3 regions of the Rhodococcus sp. IEGM 1318 genome follow, and region 3 is predicted to be linked to each of the others. Evidence: riboswitches for the same ligand, from Rfam matches in the RefSeq annotation. Region 3 holds a riboswitch; each other region holds the start of a gene.
What was found. A riboswitch is a leader RNA that binds a small molecule or an ion and turns the genes downstream of it on or off. The one in region 3 is predicted to bind cobalamin.
Positions count from the first base shown of each region.

Region 1: another riboswitch for cobalamin. It lies ahead of R4P65_RS31720 (ABC transporter substrate-binding protein); the one in region 3 lies ahead of R4P65_RS02485 (ABC transporter substrate-binding protein).
Region 2: another riboswitch for cobalamin. It lies ahead of metE (5-methyltetrahydropteroyltriglutamate--homocysteine S-methyltransferase); the one in region 3 lies ahead of R4P65_RS02485 (ABC transporter substrate-binding protein).

Region 1 is NZ_JAWLSC010000027.1:5,784-9,893, forward strand. Features, by position in the region: gene R4P65_RS31700 (SDR family oxidoreductase) at 1-292, opposite strand, end outside; gene R4P65_RS31710 (SIP domain-containing protein) at 1,057-1,311, opposite strand; gene R4P65_RS31715 (hypothetical protein) at 1,275-1,484, shown strand; cobalamin riboswitch at 1,531-1,712, shown strand; gene R4P65_RS31720 (ABC transporter substrate-binding protein) at 1,770-2,765, shown strand; gene R4P65_RS31725 (class I SAM-dependent methyltransferase) at 2,766-3,518, shown strand; gene R4P65_RS31730 (FecCD family ABC transporter permease) at 3,515-4,110, shown strand, end outside.
Region 2 is NZ_JAWLSC010000013.1:76,524-80,633, reverse strand. Features, by position in the region: gene R4P65_RS26200 (sensor histidine kinase) at 1-523, shown strand, start outside; gene R4P65_RS26195 (response regulator transcription factor) at 520-1,149, shown strand; gene R4P65_RS26190 (helix-turn-helix domain-containing protein) at 1,371-1,808, shown strand; cobalamin riboswitch at 1,914-2,115, shown strand; gene metE (5-methyltetrahydropteroyltriglutamate--homocysteine S-methyltransferase) at 2,274-4,110, shown strand, end outside.
Region 3 is NZ_JAWLSC010000001.1:536,700-540,809, reverse strand. Features, by position in the region: gene R4P65_RS02495 (ABC transporter ATP-binding protein) at 1-538, opposite strand, end outside; gene R4P65_RS02490 (iron ABC transporter permease) at 625-1,665, opposite strand; gene R4P65_RS02485 (ABC transporter substrate-binding protein) at 1,662-2,657, opposite strand; cobalamin riboswitch at 2,773-2,919, opposite strand; gene R4P65_RS02480 (MMPL family transporter) at 2,991-4,110, shown strand, end outside.

The DNA of each region.
Region 1 (4,110 bases), on a different contig from region 3:
CACGCAGTATCCCGGCGGCGTTGACCAGTACGTTCAATCCGCCGAGAGTCGAAATCGCCTGACCCACAACCTCGATGACGGAACTCTCGTCACCGATATCGACGACGAGGGTGTCGAGGCGCCCCTCCGTCGAGGCATGTTCTGCCGACTTCCGGGTGTTCGCCAAACCCTTCTCGGAGATGTCGGCAGCAACCACTCGGCCACCTTCGGCGAGCAACCGCAGCGCGGTGGCCTGCCCGATTCCAGATCCTGCGCCGGTGACGAGAATACGACGACCTTCGAAACGATTCATTGCTGTGTACCTTTCACGAAAACGAGTTGGCTGGTAATCCAGGCTCGGTGGCGCCGACACTCACAACTCACCCGCGAGAAACTTCAGGTACGGGAAATGCGCAGCACTGCAACAGGTGCGGCACTGCGAAATCTCAGCGAGGCAATGCCCGCCGAAGTGGCGAATGTCAGACGGATCCGGCCGGTGCGGCCAAGGCTCTTTCGATCCAGACGAGACCAGAGGGGCGGCGGTCGATCGCCTTACGCCCCCGTCGGAATGTCGCTACGCCGAATCGGGCCGTGCGCAGTGCACGGCCGGAAGCGAGAGAAGAGCGGCGTATGGACATCACAAGCACGGTAGCAGCGCGAGCACAGGTCGCTCAAACGCATTGTTCGCGGAGCGTGTCCTTTCAGGTAAACAGATGTCGCTTCCGGACAACTGAACCTACTTAGGCAACACTAACCTGGTCGTCACCTCAACAATCCGATCCAGGAGCACAACTGATGACATGTGCACCGGACGTCGGCGGCACTACACCAACCAAGATGCCAACCAAGATGCCAACTGCGGTGCTACGCAGCGCCGACCACAATCGCGGACTCAACGACGTTCTCGCGACCGTCGAGGCAATGGAGCGACCGAGCGACCATCTACTGAGGATCACCGCTCGCTTGAGCGAGTCGACCGACGACCCAACCTGGTCACGCCCGAATGTGACGGTACGCATGAATCTCGGACCGGACTTCGACGACGCTTCGCGCGTGTACACGGTGAGTTCCTACGATTCAGCGAGCGGATCGATCGTCATCGACGTGGTCCTGCACGGACAGAAGAGCCAGACCGGGAAGGGTGGGCAGTTCGGTGCAGGCGACCTCGTCATCTGTTGTGACCCAGCCGATTCCGACGACGTCGGCAGGCAACTGCTCGATGATCGATTGCAACGCCGGTATTGCGGTGTCGTCCAGAAAAAGAGAGCGAGCTCGCCGATCCCGAGAGCTACGTAGTGTCGGGCGCCGGTGAGCGCAGTGAGAAGCGCGCAATCCGGAAGCACTTTCGGTCGACCGTCGGGCTCGACAAAAACGACGTCGCGATATTCGGCTACCCGAAGCAGGGCGTCAGCAACACCGAGATCGACCTCCATCGGCGCGAGAACTACGAGCGCATCCTCGCCGACGGCGGAACCCTGACCGACATCGACGACCTGGCCATCTAGATCTGATCGCGTACACCGGCCGACCTGACCGGCCGTGCACTGCGGTGATAAGTTCCTCTGTGCCAGCAGACCTCCACACAGGGGGTCAGGGAATCCGGTGTGAATCCGGAACTGACGCGCAGCGGTGAGGGTGACCGCCCGGGCTTACGCCACTGGATGAGAATCTGGGAAGGCGCTCGGGTGGGGCGATCTCGAGTCCGAATACCGGCTGGCAGCAGGGGTCAACAGACGCCTGTTCACACGGTAACGGGCTCCGCGAACGAGCCCCTGCGAGAACGAGATTCCATGCGTCTGTCCAGACTTCGCCTACCCGCCGCTGCCGTTGCAGCCCTGTTGGGCGCATCGTTGGTTGCCTGTTCCTCCGACGACAGTTCTGCCGAACAATCCAGCGCCTCAGTCCAGAACTGTGGCCGAGACGTCACGGTGGAGCGACCGATCGAACGGGCGATCGCGGTAAATCAGCCTGCGGCCGAAATGCTGTTCGCGCTGGGAGTGCAGGACCGGATGGCCGGCTACGCCATGAGCGATGACGACGTCCTCCCCGAACTGCGCGAGGCGCGTGGTCAGGTGAAGGCCTTCGACACCGAGTTCCCTTCATTCGAGAGTGTCCTCGAACGCGAACCGGACATGGTCTACACGACCTTCAACTACACGTTCACCTCGGAAGGCATCGCCGACCGGACCAAGTTCACCGACCTCGGGGTCGCGACGTATCAGTCGCCCAGTGAGTGCACCGGTCAGGATGCCGAGCAGAGCAAGGCCCTCACGCTCGACGACCTCTACTCCGAAATCGGCGACGTGGCAACACTGTTCGATGTCAAAGACAAAGGTTCCGAGCTGACCGAGAGCCTGAAGGATCGCGCGGCCACCGCCACGGCGTCACTGGGAGCCGAAAACGTGACGTTGGCGTGGTGGTACGCCGCCACGAAGACTCCGTACTTCGCCGGATGTTGCGGCGCACCGGGAATCATGACCGATGCGGTGGGTGCGAAAAACGCCTTCGACGACAACAAACAGTACTGGCCCGAAATCGGTTGGGAGAGTGTGCTCGATCGAGACCCGACCGTGCTGGTGCTCGCTGATCTCGACCGCGGCGGAGACGGTGACAGTGCCGCAGACAAGATCGCGTTCCTCGAATCGGACCCGGTCGCCAGCAAGCTCACCGCAGTGAAGAACAAGCGTTACATCATCCTCGAAGGCACGACGATGGATCCCTCGATCCGCAATGTCGGTGGCATCGAACAGCTCTCCGACGGGCTGCGCCAGTTGGGTGTGGTCTAGATGTCCGCGGAGATCAGAGAACTGGTGCGTCAGTGGGACGACCAGCAAGCGGCATACATCGCGGATCGCGAGAAGCGCTTCGACGTGATTCTCGACGTTCTCGAATTGCAGTACGCGCAGACACCCTTCACGGTCGTCGACCTCGCCTGCGGGCCGGGTTCACTGAGCGCCCGGATCCTCGAGAAGTTCGAGCACGCCGGCGTTGTAGGGATCGATTACGACCCGATGCTGCTGGAAGTCACCCGTCAGTCGTCGACTCGTTTCGGTGGCCGACTGCAGCTGATCGACGCAGACCTGGCGGGAGCCGATTGGCCGACTGCAGTGACTGCGCCGGTTCAGGCGATCGTGTCGACGACCGCACTGCACTGGTTGCAACCGCAGCAGCTCGTCGAGGTGTACCGGCAGTGCCGCGAACTGCTGAGCCCAGACGGTGTCCTGCTCAACGGTGATCACTTTCGCTTCGACGGCCGCTCCCCCGTCATAAGGCGATGGGCGAAGGCTCACGACGAGCAGACACAACGCTCCGCTTTTGCGGCCGGTGCTCCCGAGTGGGACAGCTGGTGGGACGGGTTGCGGGCCACTCCCGGCATCGGGGCACTGACCGACGAGCGTGAGCGCAGATTCGCCGGACGTGACGCCGCCGCGCCCACCGCCGTCGACTTCCAGTTGGCGGCGCTCGCGCAGGCAGGTTTTCGGGAGTCGGGAACGGTCTGGCAACTGTTCGACGACTACGTGGTCTACGGCGTGAGATGACGACAAGAGTTCGGCTGCGTGACAACCCGAAATCCGTCACCCTGCTGTGGGTGATCGGTGTTGTCACGCTGGCCGGTTCGGCCGCCGTGGCGATCACGTTGGGGCCGGCCGGTCTGTCGGTCGGCGAGGTGGCCTCGATCGTCGTCGGCCATCTCGGCGGTACCGCGGCGGACGTCACCCCTATCCGCGACGGCATCGTGTGGGATCTCCGTCTGCCGCGTACTCTGCTCGCCGCGCTCTGCGGTGCGGGCCTCGGATTGTGCGGAGCGATCATGCAGTCGCTGCTTCGCAATCCGCTGGCCGATCCGTTTGTCCTCGGTATCTCGTCCGGGGCCTCGACCGGTGCCGTTCTGATCGTGATCCTCGGAGTGGGGTCAGGGGTGGTCGGATTGTCGAGCGGCGCCTTCATCGGCGCGGTGATCTCCTTCGCTCTGGTGCTGCTGCTCGCCCATGCGGCCGGCGGCACGCCGGATCGGGTGATCCTGGCCGGTGTCGCCGCGACCCAACTGTTCTCCGCGCTCACCTCGTTCATCGTCATCACCTCGGCCGATCCAGAGCAGACCCGCGGTGTGATGTTCTGGCTCCTGGGCTC
Region 2 (4,110 bases), on a different contig from region 3:
CATACTCGGGCACTCGCTGACCGTCATCACGATCAAAGCCGAACTGGCCAACCGCCTACTGGACGTCGACACAGAACGTGCACGCAGCGAACTCGACGATCTCGAAAGGCTCTCTCGAGACGCGCTTGCGGACGTGCGCTCGGCCGTCGAAGGATTTCGTGGAATTTCACTTCCCGTCGAGATAGCCCGTGCGCGAGAGGCATTGCGTGCGGCAGGAATCGAGGACGACGTGCCGAGCAGTACCGACATGGTCCCCACTCGCCTCCGAGAACTCTTCGCATGGACGATCCGTGAGGGTGTCACCAACGTGGTTCGGCACAGCGGAGCAACACACTGTCGGATCACGGTCGACGAAAGAAGCGCGTCTGTCGTCGACGACGGACGAGGGGCCGGGTCGACGTCTTCCGGCAACGGTCTGATCGGATTGCGTGAGCGGGCCGGCGCGTCGGGCGCACGACTGATCATCACTCATCCCGAACCGCAAGGGTTTGCACTTCAGGTCGTCGAACAGGAGAAAGTGTGAGCAACCAGGGCGATCGAGCAACCATACGGCTGCTCTTGGCGGACGACCAGGCGCTCGTGCGAGGAGCTTTGGCCGCGCTACTCGATCTGGAATCCGATCTGTCCGTGGTGGCCGAGGTCGGCCGCGGTGACGAGGTGGTGGCTGCCGTACTCGAGCACAGTCCAGACGTCGCACTTCTCGACGTCGAGATGCCCGGCATGGACGGTATCGCCGCGACAGCGGCCCTTCGCGAAGCAGCACCCGAGACCCGGGTTCTGATCGTCACCACGTTCGGGCGCCCAGGATTTCTCCGTAAAGCCCTTCACGCGGGGGCCGGCGGGTTCGTCGTCAAGGACACACCTGCCAGGCAGCTTGCCGACGCGGTCAGGCGTGTTCATGCCGGACTGCGCGTCGTCGATCCCACCCTTGCGGCTGACAGCCTCGTCAGCGGCGAGTCGCCCCTGACGGAGCGTGAGACCCAAGTACTGCGCGCTGCTCACGACGGCGCACCCGTGGCGGCCATCGCAGGGGCGCTGTTCTTGTCCGCAGGGACAGTTCGAAACCACCTGTCGTCCGCAATGGGTAAGACGGGTGCCACGACCCGCGCCGAAGCCGTGAGAATCGCCGAGTCGAACGGCTGGCTCTGATTCGCACATGACCGAATCCGCTTCGCCGGCAAATAGTCCGCCCTTCGATTCTTGATGACGAATTGTCCAGATCACTCAAAGTAGGGACCTTCTACCCTAGGGATTTTCCCTGCAAACGACCCCCTTCGTGAGAATCCAAACCAGCTAATCGTTCGATAACTGGCTATGATGCAGTTAATTGAATCGACGGAGCCTGTGCGTAACGGAGGAAGGGACGTCTCATGTCGAACCAGTTCAACGATCGCTTGAACTCGCTGTTCGAGACTGCCGACTTTCACGTCACCAACGCGATGGTCGTTCGCGGCATGACCGAGTTCGGTTGCCGCATCTCGACGCCGTACCTGTCGCAACTACGCACCGGCGTCCGAACCAACCCGTCACCCGAAGTGGTCGCTGCCCTCGCCCACTTCTTCAACGTCCATCCGGACTACTTCTACGCCCCGTCCGACCACACTCCACCGACCATCTCCGGTGGCGAAGCAGACCTCTCTCTTCTCGAACAGCTGCACAACGTGCGCCTGCGAAACCTCACTGCTCGGGTCGTCGATCTCTCACCGTCTTCGCAGGATCTGCTTGTGGAAATGGCGGAGAATCTACGTTCCTCCGAGAATCTTCCGCGCGTACCACCGGACTCGAATTCCTACATGTCACGCGCGTAGCGCCCTTCGCCGACTCTCCTTGACTGCGCAGGGAGGGTTGGCCTTATGCTGATCGGTGCAGCTGGTTCGCCCGGCACGGTCATGAGGAGCCCCGAAGACTGTTCCCGGCGTCGAAGCCCCGTCAGCGCAAGCTGACGGAGTGAGAGGGAACCCGGTGAAAATCCGGGACTGTCCCGCAGCGGTAAGCAGGAACGACCGCCGTTTATGTGCACTGGGCATCCGCCTGGGAAGCGACGGCCAGTAGGTTCGATCCAACTCGATCGAGTGCCCGCGAGTCCGAAGACCTGCCGACTGTGTCGGGCACGCCGTGCCCGACGGTCCACCGCCTCGTGGAATGGGCGTGTAGATCTCCATCGGACCTCGTGCGTGGTTCGGGCAGTGCTGCCCGCCGAAGCTAGGGGTCTCGTGAGGTGTACCCGTCTGCCGGCAGTGGCCATCAGTGCATTGGCAATCTGGAGAAACTCCGTGACAACGACATTCACTTCGACCGTGCTGGGCTCACCGCGCATCGGTCCTCATCGAGAACTCAAGCGGGCAACCGAAAGCTACTGGGCGGGGCGCATCGACGCCGACGCCTTGCAGAGCGTCGCCCGTGACCTCCGTCGGCAGGGCTTGGCCGACCTCCGTGACCTGGGCCTCGACTCGATCCCGGTCAACACCTTCTCCTTCTACGATCAAATGCTCGACACCGCAGTTCTTCTCGGAGCACTTCCCGATCGCGTCGCATCGGTCGCCGATCCGTTGGACCGCTACTTTGCAGCTGCCCGTGGGACGGACACCATCGCGCCGCTCGAAATGACGAAGTGGTTCGACACCAATTACCACTACCTGGTGCCGGAGATCTCGCCGTCCACCACGTTCGCACTCGACCCGTCCAAAGTCTTGTCCGAACTCGCAGAAGCACTTTCCGACGGCATTGCAGCCCGCCCGGTCGTCATCGGACCGGTCACCTTCCTGTTGCTTTCGAAGTCTGTCGGCACTGACGAGCCTCTGCTCTCGCGGCTCGACGAACTGCTCCCCCTCTACGCGGATCTACTCGGTCGGCTCGCGAAGGCCGGCGCGGAGTGGGTTCAGCTCGACGAACCGGCTCTCGTAGGTGATCGCACCGACGAGGAAACCGAAGCGGCACGCGCTGCGTACGAACAGCTTTCGGCACTGACCGAGCGGCCGTCGATCCTGTTGGCGTCATACTTCGGCTCGCTGCGTGACGCGCTGCCCGCACTCGCGTCCACCGGTGTCGAAGGATTTGCCGTCGATCTGGTGGCCGGTCAGGACTCGATCGGCTCCGTCCCCGAACTCGCCCGCAAACTGGTCGTCGCCGGAGTGGTCGACGGACGAAACATCTGGCGGTCGGATCTGGATTCGGCACTGAGCACGTTGGGTGCTCTGTTGGGCAGCGTGGATACTCTTGCCGTCTCCACATCGTGCTCCCTGCTGCACGTTCCGTACACTCTCGACGCAGAAGCCGATGTCGACAAGGCCCTGCGCTCGTGGCTCGCGTTCGGCACCGAGAAGGTCAAGGAAGTGGTCACTCTCGCAACCGCTCTCACACAGGGACGAGAGTCGGTGGAGGACGAGTTCGCGCTGGCACGAGCTGCCGCGTCGACCCGCAAGGACGATCGCAGACTCAATGACGCGAGCGTTCGAGGCCGGCTGGACGCCGTTCTGAGCTCGGCGACCGGTCGCGCGCCCGCCGCCGAGCGCCGCGCTGCCCAGGACGAGTTGCTTTCTCTGCCACCGCTGCCCTCGACGACTATCGGCTCGTACCCACAAACGTCGAAGATCCGTATCGCTCGCGCGGCGCTGCGCAAGGGTGAGATCGACGAAGCCGAGTACGTCGACCGCATGCGCGCCGAGATCGCCGAAGTTGTTGCACTCCAGGAAAAATTGGACCTCGACGTACTCGTTCACGGCGAACCGGAACGCAACGACATGGTGCAGTACTTCGCGGAGCAGTTGGACGGGTTCTTCGCCACCGCCAACGGATGGGTCCAGTCGTACGGCACCCGCTGCGTGCGTCCGCCGATTCTGTACGGCGACGTCTCACGTCCGAAGCCGATGACCGTCGACTGGATCACGTACGCACAGTCGCTGACAGACAAGCCGGTCAAGGGCATGCTCACCGGGCCCGTCACCATTCTGGCCTGGTCGTTCGTCCGTGACGACCAACCCCTCGCCGACTCGGCAAATCAAGTCGCACTGGCCATTCGAGACGAGACCGTCGACCTGCAGGCCGCCGGAATCGGAATCATCCAGGTCGACGAACCGGCTCTGCGAGAACTACTCCCGCTGCGTGCCGAGG
Region 3 (4,110 bases):
CGAGATGATTGGTCGGCTCGTCCAACAACAGAACCTTGGGCTCCTGAGCCAACGCGCGAGCTATCGAGACACGTTGCCGCTCACCACCCGACAGGGTCGACGCGTCTCGTCCGGCAAGCTCGACCAAACCGACCTGCTCGATGCACCGGTCGACGATGGCGGTATCGCGCTCCGTGCTTCGGTCCAACCAGCTACGGTGCGGAGTTCGTCCGAGTGCGATCGATTCACGAACCGAAAGACCCGCCGAGACAGTAGGTTCCTGGACGCTCGCCGAGATGGTTTTGGCGATGTCCTTACGCGAGAGCGTCGTCGAGTCGGCTTGATCGATCAGAACTGCTCCACCTGTCGGCGTCAAAGCGTTGTAGCAGCAGCGCAGTGCCGTCGTCTTGCCACTGCCGTTCGGTCCGACCAAGCCCAATATTTCACCAGACGTCACTGCGAAAGTGATGCCGCGCAAGACTTCGCGGTTGCCGAGCCTCGCCCGGGTCTCGACGAGTTCGAGCAGAGGCGCAGCTTCGGCGTCCTTCGGGAGTGTCACTGTTCTGTCCTGTGTCACTGTTCTGTCCTGTGTCACTGTTCTGTCCTGTGTCACTGTTCTGTCCTGTGTCACTGTTCTGGCTTGCGTCACTGTTCGAGCCTCCGATACTGCCGGTAGAGCATCCAGACGAAAATCGGCGCACCGACGAGGGCGGTGATCACCCCGACCGGGACTTCAGTGGATTGCGCCACCGAGCGCGCAGCGGTATCCGCGGCAACCATCGCGACGGCGCCCAGCAGGGCTGCAGCAGGGAGCAGTCGAATTGCTCTGGTGCCGACGATGAAGCCTGCCAGATGTGGGATCAGCAGACCGATGAAACCGATTCCACCGGCAACGCTGACTGCCGCGCCCGCCAGTACGGAGACCGCGAGCAAGGACAAGACACGGAACCGTCGGACGTTCATACCGAGTGCAGCAGCCCCGTCGTCACCGGTCTGCAAGACGTCCATCCACCGCGAACTGAACAGTAGCGCGGCACCGACGACGACTAGCGCCATAGTCGGGAAGATCAGCGTCGACCATCGCGCATCTCCGAATCCGCCGGCAATCCAGTGCATCACCGACGTCACGTGCCGATCATCGGCCAACACCAGGATGCAAAAGGTGATGAGCGCCGAGAATATCTGGGCGAGCGCGACACCCACCAAAATGATCGCGGTCGGCTGCGGATACCGGCCGCCGATCAGCAGCGCGAGGAACAACGGGATCATCGCCCCGACGAATGCTGCGACCGGAATCGTGAAAACCCCGAGGAGGCCGGCACCGAAACCCAGCACCGACACAAGCACCACCATGAATCCCGCACCCGACGACACTCCGAGTAGATACGGGTCGGCAAGAGGATTCCGTGTGACAGCCTGAGCAACAGCACCCGACATCGCCAAGGACGCACCCACCACCGCAGCCGTGAGGGCACGCGGTAGGCGAGAATCGATCACGATCGACTCCCGCGCCGCGGTCCACCATGTCTCGAAAGTCCCTGGCGCCAAACGGGCTCCGACTATCGCCCAGACGTCACCGACGGGAATGCGAACCGATCCCAAGGAGACGGCCAACCCCAGTACGATCGCCAAGGCGATCGCCAAGCCGACAAGCAGGGCGCCGTACCCGTAACGCGTGCGGGTCACTTCGCCGCGTCAGCGCCCGGATGGAAGGCTGTCGCGATGGTCTGTGCCGAACGCACCAACCGTGAACTCTCGAACAGGTCAGCGAGAGGAACCACGACGAACCGGTTCTGCTGCACAGCAGGGGTGGTCGCCATCAACGGCTGGGCACGGAGGAAGTCGATCTTCTGGTCGGCCGTCTTGTCGCCGTAGTCGATGACCACGATCGCCTGGGGTGCACGCTCGGCAACAGCTTCCCACGATGCGTCGATGTACGGCTTTGTCCCTTCGGCGAAGATGTTCGAGACGCCGGAGTATTCCGCGACCAATTGACCGACGCCGACTCCGCCGATTGTCGTCGGAACCTGGTCACCGCTGTCGTAGAAGAAGGTCGGCACCGGCGCCGCGTCCCCGACCGAAGCGCGGACGGAATCGAGACCATCGCTGATCTCCTCGGCGACCTCGCGGGCGGAATCTTCGACGCCCAGGACTCGACCGAGTTGCGTGTAGTCGTTCTCGAGCAATCCGATGTCGGGGAAACCGGTGCCACAGTATTCGGAGAAGAGGAAGGTGTTGATTCCGCGCTCGCCGAAAGCGTCTCGGGAACGGCCTTGCTTCTCGTTGAAGGCACTGGTCATTCCTCCGACCACGAAGTCCGGATCGACGTCGAGAACCTGCTCCATGCTCGGAAACGTATCGGAGAGGCTGGGAATCTTGTTGAATACATCGGCGGTCTCGGCAGTTGGCGGGTTGTCACTGTAAGCCCGCCCGACAATCCGATCACCCGCGCCGATCTCGATGAGGGCTTCGGTGACGTGTCCGTTCAAAGACACGATGCGCTGCGGCGGCGAATCGAAGGTCATCTCGCGATCGCAGTTGGTCACGGACACCGGCTGTGCGAAGGATTCCGCAGCAGACGCCGACTCTGATTCCTGACCTTTGGAACAACCTGCCGAAACCAAGGCGACCGCGATGAGAACAGCGGCGGCGCGGGACGGGGAGAACTGAAGTGACACGGGGACCTCGTAAGGGCTCTGAGCCACGAATGAGAATCCGACAGACAACTCCACCCGCACACTGATCCTCGGCCAGAGCTCCTGCTGGACTTCCTTTTCGTAGACCACGACGAATGGATGTCGCACACCGCGCGGTGGGTAATCGGGCTTGCCGACACTCGGTGACTACCGAGAATCGACCTACCGTTGCGGGTCAGCGCCGGATTCGGACCGGCTTCCCCCACACGCGTGGCTTGCAAGTGCTTCGAGCAGTATGCATGACGTTTCCGATTCAAGACCAAACGCCCACTACAGTCGATCTGGCCAGACGCCCCCACACACCGGAGTTGATACATGACACGCTGGGCCCAAACCGTCGTCGCCCGGAAATGGTGGGTACTGAGCCTCGCGGTTCTGATAGTTCTCATCAGTGGGGTGTGGGGACTCGGAGTATTCGGCAAGCTCAGCCAGGGCGGATTCATCGATCCGGGCAGTGACTCCGCGAAAGTCGCCGACATCATCGAAGACAACCTCGGCCCACAGACCCCGGACATCATCGCGATCTATTCGCCCACAGGCGGTAAGACCCTGGACGACATCGGGCCGGCAGTGACGGCCGCGGTCGACCAGTTCAAAACGGAAGTGCCGACGGCGTCGGTGAAGTCGTATTGGGGAACGGACGCGGCGGCCAAGGCCAGTCTGCTCTCGAACGACGGATCCATGGGCGCCGTTGCGATCACGTTGGCACCGGACTCGGGAGTCACGCCGGCCACTTTCGCCGATCTCTTGCCGAAGCTCGAAGTCGAAGGCGCCGAGGCACAATTCGCGGGCAACACCGTCGTCGGCGTCGCATTCAACACCAAACTCGAGAAAGACCTGGTTGTCGCCGAGGCCATCGCCATTCCGATCACTCTGGTGCTGCTGGTCTTCATCTTCGGCGGCGTCGTCGCTGCCGCGGTTCCGGTGTTCGTAGGTGTACTCAGTGTCCTGAGCGCATTGGCGGTTCTCCGGATCCTCACCTTGGTCACCGATGTGTCCTCATTCTCGATCAACGTCGCTTCTCTTCTCGGGTTGGGACTGGCGATCGACTACGGACTGTTCGTGGTCGGCCGGTTCCGTGAAGAACTGAATTCAGGCTCGGATCCGGGAGCTGCTGCCCAGCGAACAGTTCTGACGGCGGGTCGCACCGTCATGTTCTCGGGTCTACTGCTGATCTGTGCGTTCAGCGGCATGCTCGTTTTCCCGCAGGCCGTCATCCGGTCTCTGGGCTTCGGTGCGATCGCTGCAGTACTGAGCGCGGCAGTCCTGTCGCTGACCGCTGTGCCTGCGCTGCTTGCCATTCTGGGGCATCGCATCAACGCCCTGACGTGGCGCAAGGATGCGGCGCAACGCGGCGAGGAACGCTCGCGCAAGTTCTGGGGCCGCGTCGTCACGTGGGTGATGAAGCGTCCGGTCGCGGTCTCGGTGACGATCG